Regions from separate parts of the Nonomuraea sp. NPDC049141 genome, predicted to be linked through region 4. Evidence: riboswitches for the same ligand, from Rfam matches in the RefSeq annotation. Region 4 holds a riboswitch; each other region holds the start of a gene.
What was found. Region 4 has a riboswitch for cyclic di-AMP ahead of AB0B91_RS18400 (NlpC/P60 family protein). Riboswitches for the same ligand answer to the same signal wherever they lie in the genome.

Region 1 (3,892 bases), on a different contig from region 4:
ACTGTTCCCGCCGGACAAGGGCGGGGCCCGGGTGCAGGGGGCGATGGGCGGGGTGATGGCGCTCAGCTACCTCGCCGGGCCTTTCCTGGGCGGGCTCTTCACCGACCACGCGAGCTGGCGCTGGGCCTTCTATGTGAACGTGCCGATCGGCCTGGTGCTGATCGGGATCATCGTGCTGCGCCTGCCGCGACAGCCGGGGCACGGCGGCGGGCGGCCGGACTACCTGGGCATCGGGGTGTTCACGGTGGCCATCAGCGCGCTGCTCATCGGCCTGACCGAGAAGGGGCTCGACGCCCACACCTGGACCAGCGTGCCGGTGGTCGGGCCGATCGTGCTGGCTCTGGCGTTGCTGGTGGTGTTCGTGGTGGTGGAGAGGCGGGCCGAGGCGCCCATCATGCCGTTGCACCTGTTCCGCAACCGTACGTACACGCTGGTCAACGTGACGTCGTTCTTCACCGCCTTCTGCATGTTCGCCGGAGTGGTGTTCCTGCCGCGTTACTTCCAGGAGGCGCTCGGCGCCACCGCGACCGAGTCGGGGCTGCGGATCTACCCGCTGACCCTGGCCATGGTGGTGGGCAGCGTCGTCATGGGCGCGCTGATGAGCCGCACGCGCGTCTACAAGCCGTGGCTGGTGGCGGCGCCGTTTCTGCTGGCGGTGGGCGCGCTGCTGTGCTCTGGTCTGACGCTGGACACGCCGCCCTGGGTGCTCGTCGGGTGGATGGCGCTGATCGGCCTCGGCATGGGCCCGATGCTCTCCGGCCTGACGGTGGCCGTGCAGTCCTCGGTGCCGCCCCAGTACATCGGCACGGCCTCGGCCAACCTGACCTTCTTCCGCCAGATCGGCGGCTCGGTCGCGCTGGCGCTCGCCGGCACCGCGTACACTTCCGAGATCACCACAGAGGCGCCGCTGCACGGGCTGGCCGCCGCGCACGCCTCGGCCGCGGCCCTGGTCATTCCCTCGCTGGGCGTCGCGGGCGCCCTCATAGCGCTGGTCGCCCTGATCGCCATGCCCGGCGCGCGCATCGACCGGCAAGCTCCACAGCCCAAGGTCGAGGCTGGTTTCGCGTCCTGAGCGACGCCATGGGAAGCTGTCCTTGTCCCCAACACCAGGAGGTCCTCATGGCGGAAACACCGGAGCCGGAAGTCGACGAAACTCCCGAGGACGAGATGAAGCGCAAGTTCCGCGAGGCGCTGGAGCGCAAGCGCGGACAGCACGCCGACTCGAGCGCGGGTGGCAGGGGCAACGACCCTTCCAAGATTCACGGCGCTCACGGGCCCGCCGCCAGTAAGCGTTCTTTCAGGCGGAAGAGCGGCGGCTGACAAGGGCTTTTCGAGGGGTACGGCATGCCGTACCCCTCTTTTTTCTTGACCTCCTAGGTAGATCTTCGCCCGATTCATGGGCTTATGTTTGCCTTTGTCCGATTATCTCCATATAGTCCATGACAGTTACCAGCCGGTGACCAGGCGCTTCAGCAGAGAGGCGCCGACCGGCAGGCGCCGAATCCCGCTCAGGCGAGAACCGGGGAACCACCGTTCCTTAGGGGTGAATCCGACCACAGTCGGTCGGTAGGGCATCTCCACGCCCGAACCCGTCAGCTAACCCGGTAGGCGAGATGGAGAGGACACCTACCGCATGCGTTACCTTCCTGCCGTGCCGCCCGTCCGCGTGTTGTCATCCGCCCACGACTGACCGGCACCTTCCCCCAAGCTCTTCCCGCGCTCCGCGTAGCGACCGTTAGGCACTCCGCCCGGCTACGCCTTTCTGCTGCGAGCGCTCTCTCCCCCTGTACCCGTATAAAGGACTTTGCTGCTCCATGTCTGTTCGCTCTGCCATGCTCACTGCCGCCCTCGTCGGCGCTCTGTCCATCGGAGCCGCCACCGCCGCACACGCCGACTCCGGCACTGACAAGAAGGTCCTGCTCAAGGGTTCGACCACGGCGTCCTACTTCTGGGACGACTCCTCCGGTCGCGCCGGGGACACCGGACTGCCGGCCAGCGGCAAGCCCATGCAGAAGCGTCTCGCCGCCAGCCCGAGCTGGCCGCTCATGACAGAGGGCTACGTTGTCTACAAGGGCAAGAAGATGCCCTTCTTCGTCGGTGACCGCGGCCCGGGCGTGCCGTCCTCCAGCGGTGTCATGCTCGACCTCGACGCCAAGACCTTCGCCGACCTGACCGGCGGCCGCTTCAACTCCAGCACGCTGGGTGTGGACGGCAACGGCGGCAAGGGCCACATCAAGGTCGACTACATCATCACCAAGTGGGGCAACGGCCCGGGCAAGAAGAACTACCCGGTCGCCTTCTCCACCGGTGCCTACGCCCGCGTGGACCACAACCCCGCCAAGCCCCCGAAGATCGTCACGGCTCAGAAGACGACCCCCAAGCAGGCTCCGGGCGCCAACGTGCCCGCGGTGCCGGTGGCCGACAAGAGCGTCGCTCTCGACGGCGCCGTGGTGGGGGCCGGGCTGGCGATCGTCGGCGGCGGCGTGATGGTCGGTCGTAAGCTCCTCCTCCAGCGCTGACGGCCTGTCGGTCTTTGCTTCGCGGGAAACAGAATGTCATTCTGATCCCGTGACCAAGCATGCAGTCGCCAACGGCATCCAGATCGCCTACGAGACCTTCGGCTCGTCCGACGGACGTCCCCTGCTCCTCATCATGGGGCTCGGCGCCCAGCTCATCCACTGGGACGACGAGCTCTGCGAGCTCCTGGCGGAGCAGGGCCATCACGTCGTCAGGTTCGACAACCGTGACGCCGGACTCTCCACGCACCTGCACGACGAGGGCGTTCCCGCATTGGGGACGTCCTCGTCGTATTTGCTGGACGACATGGCCGACGACGCCGCCGGGCTGATGGACGCCCTCGGCTGGACCGCGGCCCATGTGGTGGGCGCCTCGATGGGCGGGATGATCGCCCAGACGCTCGCCATCCGGCACCCCGAACGCGTGCTGACCCTCACCTCGATCATGTCGACCCCCGGCCCGGACGTGGCCCCGCCCACGCCGGAGGCCAGCGCGGTGCTGCTCGCACCGCCCGCGGCCGATCGGGCGGGCGTCCTCGCCCAGGCCCTGGCGACCTGGTCCGTGATCGGCTCGCCCGGCTTCGACCTGGACCGGGAGCGCATCGTCCGGATGTCCGGCCAGGCGTACGACCGGAGCTTCGACCCGCCGGGCACGACCCGTCAACTGGCCGCGATCCTGGCCTCCGGTGACCGTACGGAACAGCTCGGCACAGTGGGCGTGCCCACCCTGGTCATCCACGGCGAGGCCGACCGGCTCGTCCCGGTCGCCGGCGGCCTGGCCACGGCGGCGGCGATCCCGGGCGCCAGGCTGCTGACGTTCCCCGGCATGGGCCACGATCTGCCGAAACCGCTCTGGCCGGAGATCGTCGACGCCATCACCAAGCTCACCACCGGCTGACCTGCCGCAGAGCGCTGGAGGACGGTGGCTCGCGTTCGCCGCGCCCGTACGCGAGCCACCGGGTCTGTCAGACCTCCAGCTTCTCCTCGATGCCGCGTAGCTGGTGCCTGGCCATCGCCAGGTTGGCCCGCCCCCGGTCCATGGCGAGATAGAGGAACAGCCCCTTGCCGCCCCGTCCGGTGATCGGCCGGATGATGTGGTACTGGCCGCTGAGCGTGATCAGGATGTCCTCGATGGATTCCTTGAGCCCCAGCGAGTCCATCGTGCGCAGCTTGGCCTTGACCACTTCCGTGTTACCCGCCGCGGCGACCTGGAGATCCAGGTCCTTCGAACCGCCGAGCGCGCCCAGCGCCATGCCGCTGCCGTGGTCGACGATCGCCGCTCCGATCGAGCCGTCGATCGTCATCATCTCCTTGAGAGAGACGTCCATGCTGGCCATGCCTTCCTCCGTTCAAGGTCAGTGAATCCGTGCTGCGAT
Region 2 (3,892 bases), on a different contig from region 4:
CCGGTCGCGGTGGCCGCGATCCGCCGGCTGCACGTGGACACGTTGTTCCTCGGGGTGCACGGGATGAGCGTGCGGGCCGGGTTCACCACGCCCAACCTGCTGGAGTCGGAGACCGACCGGGAGCTGGTGACCGCGGCGCACCGGCTGGTCATCCCCGCCGACCACACCAAGTGGAACACCGTCGGCATCAGCACGATCGCCGAACTGACGGAGGCCGACGTGGTCATCAGCGACTCGGGGCTGCCCGAGGAGGCACGCATGGAGCTGGGCGAACGCGCCGGCGAACTGATCATCGCGGAGGACTCGCAGTGAAACGCACCATCACCCACCTGGCCGACGGCCGAGAGCTGATCTACTTCGACCGGCGCGACGACGCCGACCGGAGCGCGATCGACCGGCGGGCGCTCGACCCCAGGCCGGTGGCGTCGGAGCTGCGCTACGATCCGCTCACCGAGGAGTGGATCGCGATGGCGGGACACCGCCAGACGCGTACGTTCCTGCCTCCGGCCGACGAATGCCCGCTGTGCCCGTCGTCTGAGACACGGTCGTCGGAGATCCCGGCACACGACTATGACGTGGTGGTCTTCGAGAACCGCTTCCCCTCTTTTTCCGGAAATTTCGGGACTTATGAGGATGCCGGGGGGCTCAGTGAGGTCCGGCCGGGTGTGGGGAGGTGTGAGGTGGTGTGTTTCACCTCCGAGCACTCGTCGTCGTTCTCGCGGCTCTCCGATGAGCAGGTGGGCCTGGTCATGGAGGCGTGGGCCGACCGTACGGCCGAACTGTCCGCGATCGAGGGCGTGGAGCAGGTCTTCTGCTTCGAGAACCGGGGCGAGGAGATCGGCATCACGCTGCCGCACCCGCACGGGCAGATCTACGCCTACCCGTACGTGACCCCGCGGACCAAGCTCCAGCTCGGCGCGGCCTCCCGGCACCGGGGCGGCAACCTGTTCGCCGACGTGCTGGCGGCCGAGCGGGCCGCCGGGGTGCGTGTGGTGGCGGCCAACGAGCTGTGGACGGCGTTCGTACCCGCCGCCGCCCGCTGGCCGTTCGAGGTGCACGTGTATCCGCACAGGCAGACGCCGGACCTGGCCGCGCTGACGGAGGAGGAACGCGCCGCCTTCGCGCCGCTCTACACCTCCGTGCTGCGGGCGCTCGACGGGCTGTTCGGTGTCGCCATGCCGTACATCTCGGCCTGGCACCAGGCGCCGGTGCGGCAGGACCGTGACCTGGCCTATCTGCACCTGGAGCTGTTCAGCATCAGGCGGGCGCCCGGGAAACTCAAGTATCTGGCGGGCTCGGAGTCGGCCATGGGCGCGTTCGTCAACGATGTCCTGCCGGAGGAGGCCGCACGCATGCTTCGATCACAGGTAGATCTCTAATTGATTTCTGCTTGAAGTCGCCATGACCTTGGGTTTACCACTAATATCCCCTGAAGCACCGACCGAAATGGTCGGTGTTGGCCTAATCCCGGGTGCGTGACCTGGGAGCCGGGGACCCATCGCATCTTGGGGTGAATCCACTTCGGTGGTAAGGCGGCATCTCCCTGCCCGAACCCGTCAGCTAACCCGGTCGGCAGTCAGGGAGAGGAACCCCTCACGTGGCGACTGCGTCCCCCACGGGTCTTGCCATCGGTCTCATCACCGCCACCTGTGTGGCCTTCGGAGCCTTCACGGCCGTACCGGCTTCGGCCGCGCCGGCCGCGCCCAAGCCCAGCGAAGCCAAGCTCCGCGCGGAGCTGAAGGAGCTCGACCAGAAGGTCGACAAGCTCATCGAGACCTACAACCTCAAGCGCGTCGAACTCGCCAAGGCGAAAGAGGACTCGGAGACGACCAAGAAGCGGCTCGCGGCGGCGGATGCCAGCCTCGTCACCGCCCAGAAGCGCGTCGCCGAGCTCGCGCAGCTGCAGTACCAGAACGGCACCGGCTCGCTGCCGAACCTCACGTTCCCGAGCGACAGCTCCAGCGCGGCGGTGCTGGAGCAGCTCACGGCCTCGCAGCAGGCGATCGTGCAGAGCGTGGCCACCCTGAGGAACCTGAAGAAGGCGGCCGCGGACCAGGCGACCGCCCTGGAGACGAAGATCCGCGACGACGCGGCCAACGTGGCCAAGCAGCGGGACGACGCGCAGGACCTCATCAAGGACATCCAGAAGAAGCTGAAGGACCTCATCCCGTTCGGCCCCGGCCGCCGCTCGGACGGCAGCTGGGCGCCCGAGCTCCCGTCCGGCGCCGACAACATCACCGCCCGCATGCGGGTGATCCGCGGGCTGATCCAGAAGGACTTCTCACTGCCGTTCGAGGTCGGCTGCTTCCGCTCGGGCGGCGGCGGCGAGCACCCGCTGGGGCGCGCGTGCGACTTCATGATGAGCACCGGCGGCACCATGCCCACCGAGGCCAACCAGGCACTCGGCAACCGCATCGCGGCCTGGGCGATCGAGAACAAGGACAAGCTCGGGGTCAAGTACGTCATCTGGAAGCAGCGGATCAATCAGGGCTCGGGCTGGAGCCCGATGTCCGACCGCGGCAGCATCACCGAGAACCACTTCGACCATGTACACATCTCGATGTTCTGACAAGGGGACCCGCGGCCGAGAAAGGTTGATCACCTCATGTTCGATGACATCGTCGCTCGTTACCACGACATGCTGGATTACCTTGGACTCGACACCTTCGCGTACACGGTGACGGTCCCCGACTCCGGAGTTCTGTCGGTCGAGGATGCCGTGAGGCGCCTCCACTTCGACCATGCCCCCAATGAGCCGCACCGCAGGGGCGCCCTCCACCTCTATCAGGTCGGCTCCGGGGTCGTCACTCTGGACTGGGTCAACCTCGGTGACCGTGAGCAGATGATCCAGAGGCTGGCCGGCGACGGCTTCCGGCACTGGTACGTGTCCTTCGACATCAACGGCAGCACCAGCATGTACGTCCGGTACGGGGTCGCTGAGGGATACCTCGACCATCCCGAGCCGGCCTCCTTGCCCTCCACACCATGGACAGACCTCCTCGGCCCTCTGATGCCCTTCACCAAGATCCTCGCCGGCGGCTACGACAGCGAGGGCGCGGCGGCATCAGTGGACATCACGGCGGCGTGCCTGGCCGTGGTGGAGCTGGAAAGCGGTGTTCGCCTTGACGAGGACCTGATGCACAGGCCTCATTCGGCGCTGCCGATCCCCCTACAGGCCCTGGCACCGGCCGGCGCCTGAGGTGGTGATTCAGCGGCTGAGATAGTGGCTGGTCAGCGCGGACCAGACAAGGAGCACGTCCAACGCCGTCCTGGGACTGGCAGCCTGATAGCGGACCGTACGCGCGCCCGTCCGCTCGGTGCCCGGCACCAGGGCGGCCAGCTCCACGGCCCCATGGGGCCGTAGTTCGGCCTCGATGGCCAGTTCGTCGGGGACGGTCACCGGCCGAAGCGTTCCCGAGATGGCGCCGGCCACGGCGCGGGCCGCCCTGGCGGCGATGGCCGCCCGGGCGACCGCCGGGTGCTTGCTGCGCGTGGCCGTGCGTCCCAGCGCTGTCTTCACCGGGACGGTGACCACGCCAGGAAACGTCTTCTCCGCGACCGCGCAGATCACGTCGTCTCCTGTGACCAGCCCTATCGGGACGCCCACGGCCGCGGCCACCAGGGCGTTGAGTTCGGCTTGGGGTCTCCGACCACGTAGTCGGCGCGCCGGTCGAGCCGCTCGCCGAGCAGGTTGTCGGCGGGCCCGTGGCTTCGCGGGTACGCCGTAGCTGCCAGAAGGCGGGTCAGCCGGTGAGGGTGAGCGGGTTGATCAGGTCGGCGTAGACAAGCAGGCCGGCCATGATGATCATGACGAAGGCCAGGGCGTAGGTGAGCGGGAGCACCTTGGCGATGTCCACGTACCCGGGCTCGGGGCGGCGCCTGACGCGGGCGT
Region 3 (3,892 bases), on a different contig from region 4:
CTGGGCATCACGGTAGAGCCTCACCAGAGTCCCCTCACCGAACCGCTCGGCGATGAAGCGACACGCCAACCACGCCTCCTGGTACGCCCGTGCCAGCCGTACAGGGTCCCGAGATGAGGGCGCGAATGCCTCAGGCCCGGGCAACCCACTCGGCAAGCGCCCGGCCCGCACCTCGGCGGCCAGTTCGGCGGCGGCGACCCGAACCGGCAGCCCCGCGTCGCGATAGCCCACGTAGTCGGCGAACCCCTCATAGAGCCACACAGGCAGCCGCTCCGTCCCGGCGGCGACATGGGTGAGCTCGTGGGTGAGCACAACGTCCCGCCCGGTCGGGGTCAGTCGCCCGAAGTATTCGGGCACCACGACGACCCGCCCCCCATCGGCCACCGCCGCCAGCCCGGCGACACTCCCCACCCCGGCCACCCGGGCGGCCTCGGCCGTCGAACCAGGCACGAGCACCACGGGCCGCACCGGCCGTCCGAGAACGGCGGAGACGCGCGTCCCGGCGGCGTCGGCCCGGCGCGCCAGGTCTCGGAGCAGTTCGGTGTCCGCGTGGTGCCCGACCACGACCGACCGCGCACCCCGTACGACATCCACCCCGTCACCCCAGAGGCCCCGCGCCTCCGCCGGAACCTCGCGATCACCGGGCGTCGCTACCGGCTGCTCACGACTACCGGACGGCAGGTCACGAACCTCCACAGATTGATCGCGATCAGCGGACGGAGGGTTGCCATCCGTCGCACGTTGATCGCGACTGCCAGACAACAGGTCGCCAAGGGTCGCACGTTGATCGCCACCACCGGACAATGGGCCGCCAAGCGTCGCACGTTGATGGCCACCACCAAGCGGCAGGTCACGAACCGTCGCCGAGAGGTCAGCCGGCCCGGCGGCCTGGTGCGGGACGGCACTGGCCGAGGCGAGGGCCAGGAGCAGCACCCCCGCCACCACGACTCGGCGGCTCACCTGCACGGACACGTTCCCCGATCGTAGTCGCCCACCACAGGAGCCCGGCCGTCACGGGCAGTCCCGGCACGCATGAGGGACACCCCAGCGAGACGGACCCGCACACATGAGAGGACGTTCCGGCGAACAGGACGCGCACGCATAAGGGGACACCTCGGCAAGACGGACCCGCACGCCTGAGGGGACCCCGGCAAGACGGACCGGCACTTGCCACAGGTCCATCCGGTGAAGTGGGCCGAGACGCGCGAAGGTCCCGTCCCCAGCGGGACGGGACCTTCGTGACGGTCTTACAGGCAGATACGCACCGCCTTACAGGCCGGGACGCACCGCACCCGCGAACGACGCCTTGCGCCATCCACTGAGCTTCTCGATGCGCACCGTCTGACCCGTTCTCGGCGAATGAATCATCTTGCCGTTGCCGACGAACATGCCAACGTGCCCGAGCCCATGGAAGAACAGCAGATCGCCTGGCTTCAGATTCTTCCAGGAGACCTTCTTCTTGATACGCGCGAACTGGCTGTTCGTCACGCGTGGGATCTTGACGCCGGCCTTCTTCCAGGCGTACTGGACGAGACCGGAGCAGTCGAAGGAGCCAGGTCCTGTGGCCCCGTAACGGTACGGGTCACCGAGCTGGTCCTTGGCCACGGATACGGCCGTGCGGGCCCTAGCCTGTTGCCGAGCGACCGCCGTCTGGCGCGCGGCCTTCTTCACGGACTTGACGGTCTTACCCGCCGTGGTGGTCGTCCGGGAAATACCGGCCGGTTCGCGCGCTGTCGTCGCCTGCGCCGTCGGGGCGTGGAGGACCACACCTCCGGCCGTCACGGTCATCGTGAGTGCTGCGCCACTCAGGGCAAGGCGGGACAGACGGGGGTTATGCGGGGAGGTAGACAGGATTTCTCCTTGGATCTTCCACGAACGCCTACCGGGTTAGCTGACGGATTCGGGCCTGGAAGTCGCCCTACGGCGCGATAAGCGCCGATTCACCCCTGATCCCTGGGACGGGATCGCTGGGTCCCCGGCTCCGTGCCTCCTGACTGCACGGACTCGGCAGATCACCGCCCAAATCGATGACATGGGGAACGGCGGTGACCAAACGGTTTTTTTATCTGTCCACATCGGAGACCCGATGAGAGCCGCGACGCCATGGCTTGTTCGCCGCGAGGCCAGAAGCTACGCCCTCAGTAACGAACTGGCAAAGGCGTCATGGGGTTGTCAGGATCAGGCAGGACCCTCAGTCAGGACCGCAATCCCAGATGGAACAGCGGTTTATGTTACGCAAATGTGACCCTTCTCACACTTGACGAAACTCCGATCTGTCAGGTCCCATTCGTCACTTCTGCACCACTAATCCCGTTAGCAACAGGCCCTCGACGATCTCCAGGCGCCTGAGGGATCTTGCCGCCGAGACCCCAGGACAGGTACGACTCCCGTCGAACGTCGCGGATCAGCAAGTATGCGGAAATCACGCCGAGCACGGCCCTGCCGCCGGTATGGTCGATACGAGCCGCCCGCCGAAACTCCGCCTCCCGCACGTGGAGCTCGCGCTGACGGCCCAGGCGACGCCGACCCAACTACGGGCGTTGTCGTCGGCCGAGGTCACTCGCACGCCGAAAAGGCCAGGCAAGCCACACCGGGAACACAGACACCGAGGTGGCATTTCTCACTTCTAGGCATGACACCGGCCGCCGAAATCCACGGACCGGGGCCAAGAATGCGCACGTCACGGCGCCCAGCCGGCTCCACCGGAGAAGCGTGCCCCTGGACAGGTCCCAGCCACGTAGGGCGGGTGGGGCTCACCGGGCTGGCCGTACAAGAGCAAAAAAGAAACGCCCAGCCCTCCACCGGAGAAGCGCGCCCCGTACAAAAAATAACGCTCATAAAAAGAGAGCTACGGACGGATAGCCCCAACCAGCGTGCCGCCATATGAGGAGAGGGTGACGACTTTGACCACGTCGCCGGTCTGGGGCGCATGGACGATCTGCCCGTTGCCCGCATAAATGCTCACATGCCCCAGCCCCGAGCTGAAGATGAGATCGCCCGGCTGCAGATCCTTCAGATCCACCTTGCGAGAGGACCCCCAGGCCCACTGCTGCCAGGTGGTGCGGGGCAGAGAGACGCCTCCCGCGCGCCACGACGCCTGTGTGAGCCCCGAGCAGTCCCAGCCGCGCGGCCCCGTACCGCCGAACACGTACGGCTTGCCCACCTGCGCGTACGCGAACCTGAGCACCGCGGCGGCGTTACCGGAGGCCGCGCCCGTGTACTTGATGCCGGTGCTGTTCGGGTCGCCGGTCTTGTAGGCGCCGAGCTTCTCGAGCAGCTTCTTCTGCTGCGCGATGAGCTTGCGGACCTCCGAGCGCTCCTTCTCGACCCCGTCGCGCTCCTTGTCGGCCGCCTGCAGCGCCGTCTCGGCCTTGTCGCGCTCGTCCTTGAGCCCGCGGTTCTCCCGGTCGAAGGCGGCCAGCCGCGCTACCTTCTCCTGCGACAACTGGTCCGCGAGCGCCAGGCCGCCCAGCATGCCCGTGGGGTCCGGCTGGCCGACCATCGTGGGCCAGGAGCCGGCGTCGGGGCCGAGCTTGTAGGTGTCGACGGCCATCGCGACCACCTGGGCGCGCAGCGTGGCGACCGTCTCCAGCTTGCGCTTGTAGCTCGCGTTCAGCTTGCCGTACTCGCCCTGGGCCGCCTTGTACTTCTCGGTCGCCGTGTTGTAGCGGTCGACGACCTTGTCGGCCTTGTCGTTCAGCTTTCTGAGCTTGGCTTTCGCCTGCTTGATCGTGGGCTTCGGCGCGGCCAGTGCCTCGCTCGTTGGGGACAGCAGCAGCCCGATCGCGAGACCCGCAGCCAGTGGCACCCGGCCAAACCTCACAGTGTCGCCTCCCAGGGAATACATCTGGGGCGAAATGGTACAGAAGTGGCGGGTGCGCTTTGAACTGAA
Region 4 (3,892 bases):
GGCGTCAGCCAGAAGATGCTCACCCAGACGCTGCGCGGGCTGGAGCGCGACGGCCTGGTGCGGCGCACGGTCACGCCCTCGGTGCCGGTCCGGGTCGACTACGAGCTCACCCCGCTCGGCGAGAGCCTGATGCCGCTGGTGGCCGCGATCAAGGGCTGGGCCGAGGCCAACATCCAGACCGTCGAAGCGGCCAGGAAGACGTACGACGCCACTGCCTGACCACCCGCTCACCGCATGAGGCGTACGGGCCGTGGCCGCCGTGTGCCGCGTAACGTTCAGGACGCCGTCGACGGTTAGGTTGACAGCGGTCCCGTGCCCGGCGGCGAGTAGGAGAACAGTGATCAGCTCGGCCTCGTTCGGCAGCGTTCAGATCAGCTCGGTTGCGATCGTCTCGGCCCGCGCCCGCGGGCGCGCTCTCTTGGCCGGCCCGCTCAGGCGGCCGGGAGTCCATGAGCAGGAACGATTCCACCGGCTCTGTCGGATCGCCTTTGCCGAGCGGGTCGGAACCGTGTCCGAAAGGGGGATCGTGCGGCAGGGCTCGTACGTACCGCCGACCCGGGGTACGAAAGAGTGGCGCATGCCGCTGTATTTCCCGATATTTCGTATATGGGGCGCGGAGGAAAAGCCATGTCTCAAGGATCGAAGCCCAGCATGTCCGCGATGCTCGGCAGTGATGGGTCGGAGCCCTTGTAAGGACGGCTGTGCTCGCCCATCAGGCCCCGAAGTGTGCCGACATATGGCGAGTACTTCACATATAGAGGATCATGTCAATGTTGATCGTCAAATGTGAGGATTGGCTTGCTTGACGACCTTTCCAGAATGCGTTTACCGTCTGCGAGACGAGCAGCTCTGCTCGGACAGAGACGTCTCGAGTTCTGCTGTTGGGGGGAGGGCTCCCGATGTATGTGCTCACTGAGGGCGTCGAGCTCAGCCATGCGGATCTGGCGTTGCTGGCGGAGCTTGCCAAGGGAGTCACGGTTGACCGGGTGGGCAGACGACTGGATATCAGCGGGCGCACGGTACGCCGGAGACTACGGGGTATCTGCGACCGCATCGGAGTCGCCACCGCGATCGAGGCCGTGGCCTGGGCCGCCCGCCGTCAGCTCATCTGACCGCGCCGCCGGGCCGGAGGTTCAGTCGGCGATGCGTACGGCGCCCGCGAACGGACGGCGAGCGATGGACGCGATGCGCACGACGTCGCCGGTCTGCGGCGCGTGGACCATCATGCCGCCACCGATGTAGATGCCGACGTGATGCAGGTCGCCGTAGAAGAAGACCAGATCGCCGGCGCGCAGCTCCTCCTTGGAGATGTGCCGGCCGGCCGTCCACTGATCGCCGGTGTAGTGCGGCAGTGAGATGCCCACCCGCTGGTAGGCCGCCATCACCAGGCCGGAGCAGTCGTACGAGCTCGGGCCCTCGGCGCCCCAGACGTAGGGCTTGAGCTGCTGCGTGAGCGCCCACCTGGCGGCTATGGCGGCCTTGTCGGCGCCGATGACCGGCAGGCTCACCTTCACGGCGCGGGTGCCAGGGCGGCCCGCCTCGCCGATCGCGCGCTTGAAGAGGCTGCTCTCGACCTTGGAGACCAGCTTGGTGATCTTGTCACGCTTGGTGTCGAGGCCGTCGACGATCTCCTGGACCTCGTCGATGCGCGTCTTGGCGCTGGTCCTGGCCCGCTCGGCGGCCTCCCTGGCCGCGGTCACCAGGTTGACCTCGGCGCCCTGCTGCTGTTCCAGCGCGTCGGTGGTGGCCGCCCGGTCGAGGAAGCTCTCGGGGTCGTCGGAGGAGGCGAACGCCAGGGAGTGGCCGAGGCCGCCGTTCATGTAGGCGTTCTGGGCCAGCAAGGCGGCCTTGGCGCGCTTGGTGGCGAGATCGGACTCGCTGGCGGCCAGCGTCTTCTGGGCCGACTCGACCGCCTTCTTGGCGGTCTTGAGCTTCTCCCGCTGGCCGTTGTACTGCTCGCTGAGCGTCTCGATCTGGGTGTGGAGCTCCTCGGCCTGCTTGGACAGGGCCTTCAGCGAGGGCTTGGGATCGGCGACGGCGGAGGCGACGGGGATGGCGAGCAGGAGGGTGGCGACGGTCGCCGCGATGACACCCAAGCGGGTGGAGGCTTTCCGGGATCCCGGAGGGCGGGCATGAGCGCCCGCCGGCTTCCCCTCGCGATTGCGGGTGTACTTCACCAACCAGCTCCTCTCATCGGCGCCTACCGGGTTAGCTGACGGGTTCGGGCCGGAGCAGCCCTACCGAACGAATCGCTCGGATTCACCCCAGGGTGGCGTCAGGATGAGCTCGCCACCGGCGGGTCCCCGGTTCTCCTCGCGGAGATTGGGCGCGTCTCCACGCTTGGCTCGCGCGGGTGACATCGTCGCTGGACACTAGTGCACTCCGCGTTCGTGCTCAACCAGAACTGCCAAGTCAGTAGAGGTTTCGCAACCGAAGGGTCACGAGAGGGTCTCGTGCTTGGCCGTACAGAACAGACTTTATGTCCTTTTTCCACCAAGTTCGCCAAGACATGGAAGCCTAGAAGCCAAGGGATCCCCCATCGTGATCGATCAACCACCAGATGTCATGAGATGGGGGAGAGGTCGCAGTTAGGGGGGAGCCGTAATCGGATCTGTACTCTGGAGACCCATGGAGCAGGTCGCCGAAGTGACAGTCCCGGACACGGAAACCGTCGTCCGGCGTGCCCGCACGCCGGATGTCAGGACGATAAGGCGCCTGGTCGACACCTATGCGGGCGCTGGACCACGGCTTCTGGAGAAGGCCACCGTCACCCTGTACGAGGACGTGCAGGAGTTCTGGATCGCCGAGCGCGGCGGCCAGGTGGTCGGTTGTGGCGCGCTGCATGTGCTTTGGGAGGATCTCGCGGAGATTCGCACGGTGGCCGTCAACCCGGAGTTCCGCGGCCTCGGAATCGGGCACCGGATCGTCTCCTCCTTGATCATGACCGCCCGAGAGCTCGGCCTGCGCCGGGTATTCTGTCTGACTTTTGAGGTCGATTTCTTCGCGAGGCATGGATTCCGCCCGGTTCAGGGCACTCCGGTCTCGCCAGAGGTCTACGCGGAGCTGCTGGCCTCGTACGACGAGGGTGTCGCCGAGTTCCTCGACTTGGAACACGTGAAGCCCAACACTCTGGGGAACACCCGCATGCTGCTCCACCTGACATCGGGTGACGCGGACCTTGACTAATGGGAAAGGTGATTGTTGATACCTATGTCGATACGTTGGGCAGCACAGGCATGTGTCCTGACACGTGCCACATGCGCACTCGAAGCGAGGTGACACGGTGAGCACCGGACAGCCGCCGTATCCACAGGACGAATCCGGCGAGAACTCTGCGCCTGGCGGGACTCCCGAATACGGACAGCACAACGCGGGCCGCCCCTATGGCGGGCCCGACCCGGATGCAACGATCGTTGGCTACCGGGCGGACGACGCCTATGGTCAGCAACCCAACTATGGGCAGCAGCAGCCGGGCTACGGCCAGCAGCCGCAGTACGGCCAGCAGCAGCAGCCGGGCTACGGCCAGCAGCCCGGTTACGGTCAGCAGCCGCAATATGGCCAGCAGCAGCCCCAGTACGGGCAGCAGCCCGGCTACGGCCAGCAACCTGAATACGGCCAGCAGCCCGGCTACGGGCAGCAGCAGGCCTCGGGCCAGCAGCCCGAGTACGGCCAGCCGGACTACGGTCAGCAGCCGCAGTCGCAGCCGGGCTACGGCCAGCAGCCCGGTTACGGGCAGCAGCAGCCGTCCCAGCCGGGTTATGGCCAGCAGCCGCAGTCGCAGCCCGGTTACGGCCAGCAGCCCGGCTATGGGCAGCAGCCCCCGTCGGGCCAGCAGCCTGGTTACGGTCAGCAGCCCGGCTACGGTCAGCAGCCTGGTTATGGGCAGCAGCCC

Region 1: another riboswitch for cyclic di-AMP. It lies ahead of AB0B91_RS22500 (hypothetical protein); the one in region 4 lies ahead of AB0B91_RS18400 (NlpC/P60 family protein).
Region 2: another riboswitch for cyclic di-AMP. It lies ahead of AB0B91_RS41545 (hypothetical protein); the one in region 4 lies ahead of AB0B91_RS18400 (NlpC/P60 family protein).
Region 3: another riboswitch for cyclic di-AMP. It lies ahead of AB0B91_RS12570 (C40 family peptidase); the one in region 4 lies ahead of AB0B91_RS18400 (NlpC/P60 family protein).

The regions. Positions count from the first base shown of each region.
Region 1 is NZ_JBEZDR010000007.1:201,934-205,825, reverse strand. It holds gene AB0B91_RS22510 (MDR family MFS transporter) at 1-1,072, shown strand, start outside; gene AB0B91_RS22505 (DUF5302 domain-containing protein) at 1,120-1,320, shown strand; cyclic di-AMP (ydaO/yuaA leader) riboswitch at 1,486-1,626, shown strand; gene AB0B91_RS22500 (hypothetical protein) at 1,815-2,519, shown strand; gene AB0B91_RS22495 (alpha/beta hydrolase) at 2,569-3,414, shown strand; gene AB0B91_RS22490 (hypothetical protein) at 3,482-3,853, opposite strand; gene AB0B91_RS22485 (roadblock/LC7 domain-containing protein) at 3,872-3,892, opposite strand, start outside.
Region 2 is NZ_JBEZDR010000017.1:35,204-39,095, forward strand. It holds gene AB0B91_RS41535 (DeoR/GlpR family DNA-binding transcription regulator) at 1-312, shown strand, start outside; gene galT (galactose-1-phosphate uridylyltransferase) at 309-1,379, shown strand; cyclic di-AMP (ydaO/yuaA leader) riboswitch at 1,449-1,591, shown strand; gene AB0B91_RS41545 (hypothetical protein) at 1,598-2,569, shown strand; gene AB0B91_RS41550 (hypothetical protein) at 2,606-3,199, shown strand; partial or broken gene AB0B91_RS41555 (M55 family metallopeptidase) at 3,209-3,625, opposite strand; gene AB0B91_RS41560 (M50 family metallopeptidase) at 3,744-3,892, opposite strand, start outside.
Region 3 is NZ_JBEZDR010000004.1:67,382-71,273, reverse strand. It holds gene AB0B91_RS12580 (hypothetical protein) at 1-696, opposite strand, end outside; gene AB0B91_RS12575 (hypothetical protein) at 784-987, shown strand; gene AB0B91_RS12570 (C40 family peptidase) at 1,270-1,671, opposite strand; cyclic di-AMP (ydaO/yuaA leader) riboswitch at 1,862-2,020, opposite strand; gene AB0B91_RS12565 (NlpC/P60 family protein) at 2,849-3,808, opposite strand.
Region 4 is NZ_JBEZDR010000005.1:493,597-497,488, reverse strand. It holds gene AB0B91_RS18410 (helix-turn-helix domain-containing protein) at 1-219, shown strand, start outside; gene AB0B91_RS18405 (LuxR C-terminal-related transcriptional regulator) at 900-1,112, shown strand; gene AB0B91_RS18400 (NlpC/P60 family protein) at 1,134-2,177, opposite strand; cyclic di-AMP (ydaO/yuaA leader) riboswitch at 2,183-2,339, opposite strand; gene AB0B91_RS18395 (amino-acid N-acetyltransferase) at 2,629-3,186, shown strand; gene AB0B91_RS18390 (RDD family protein) at 3,284-3,892, shown strand, end outside.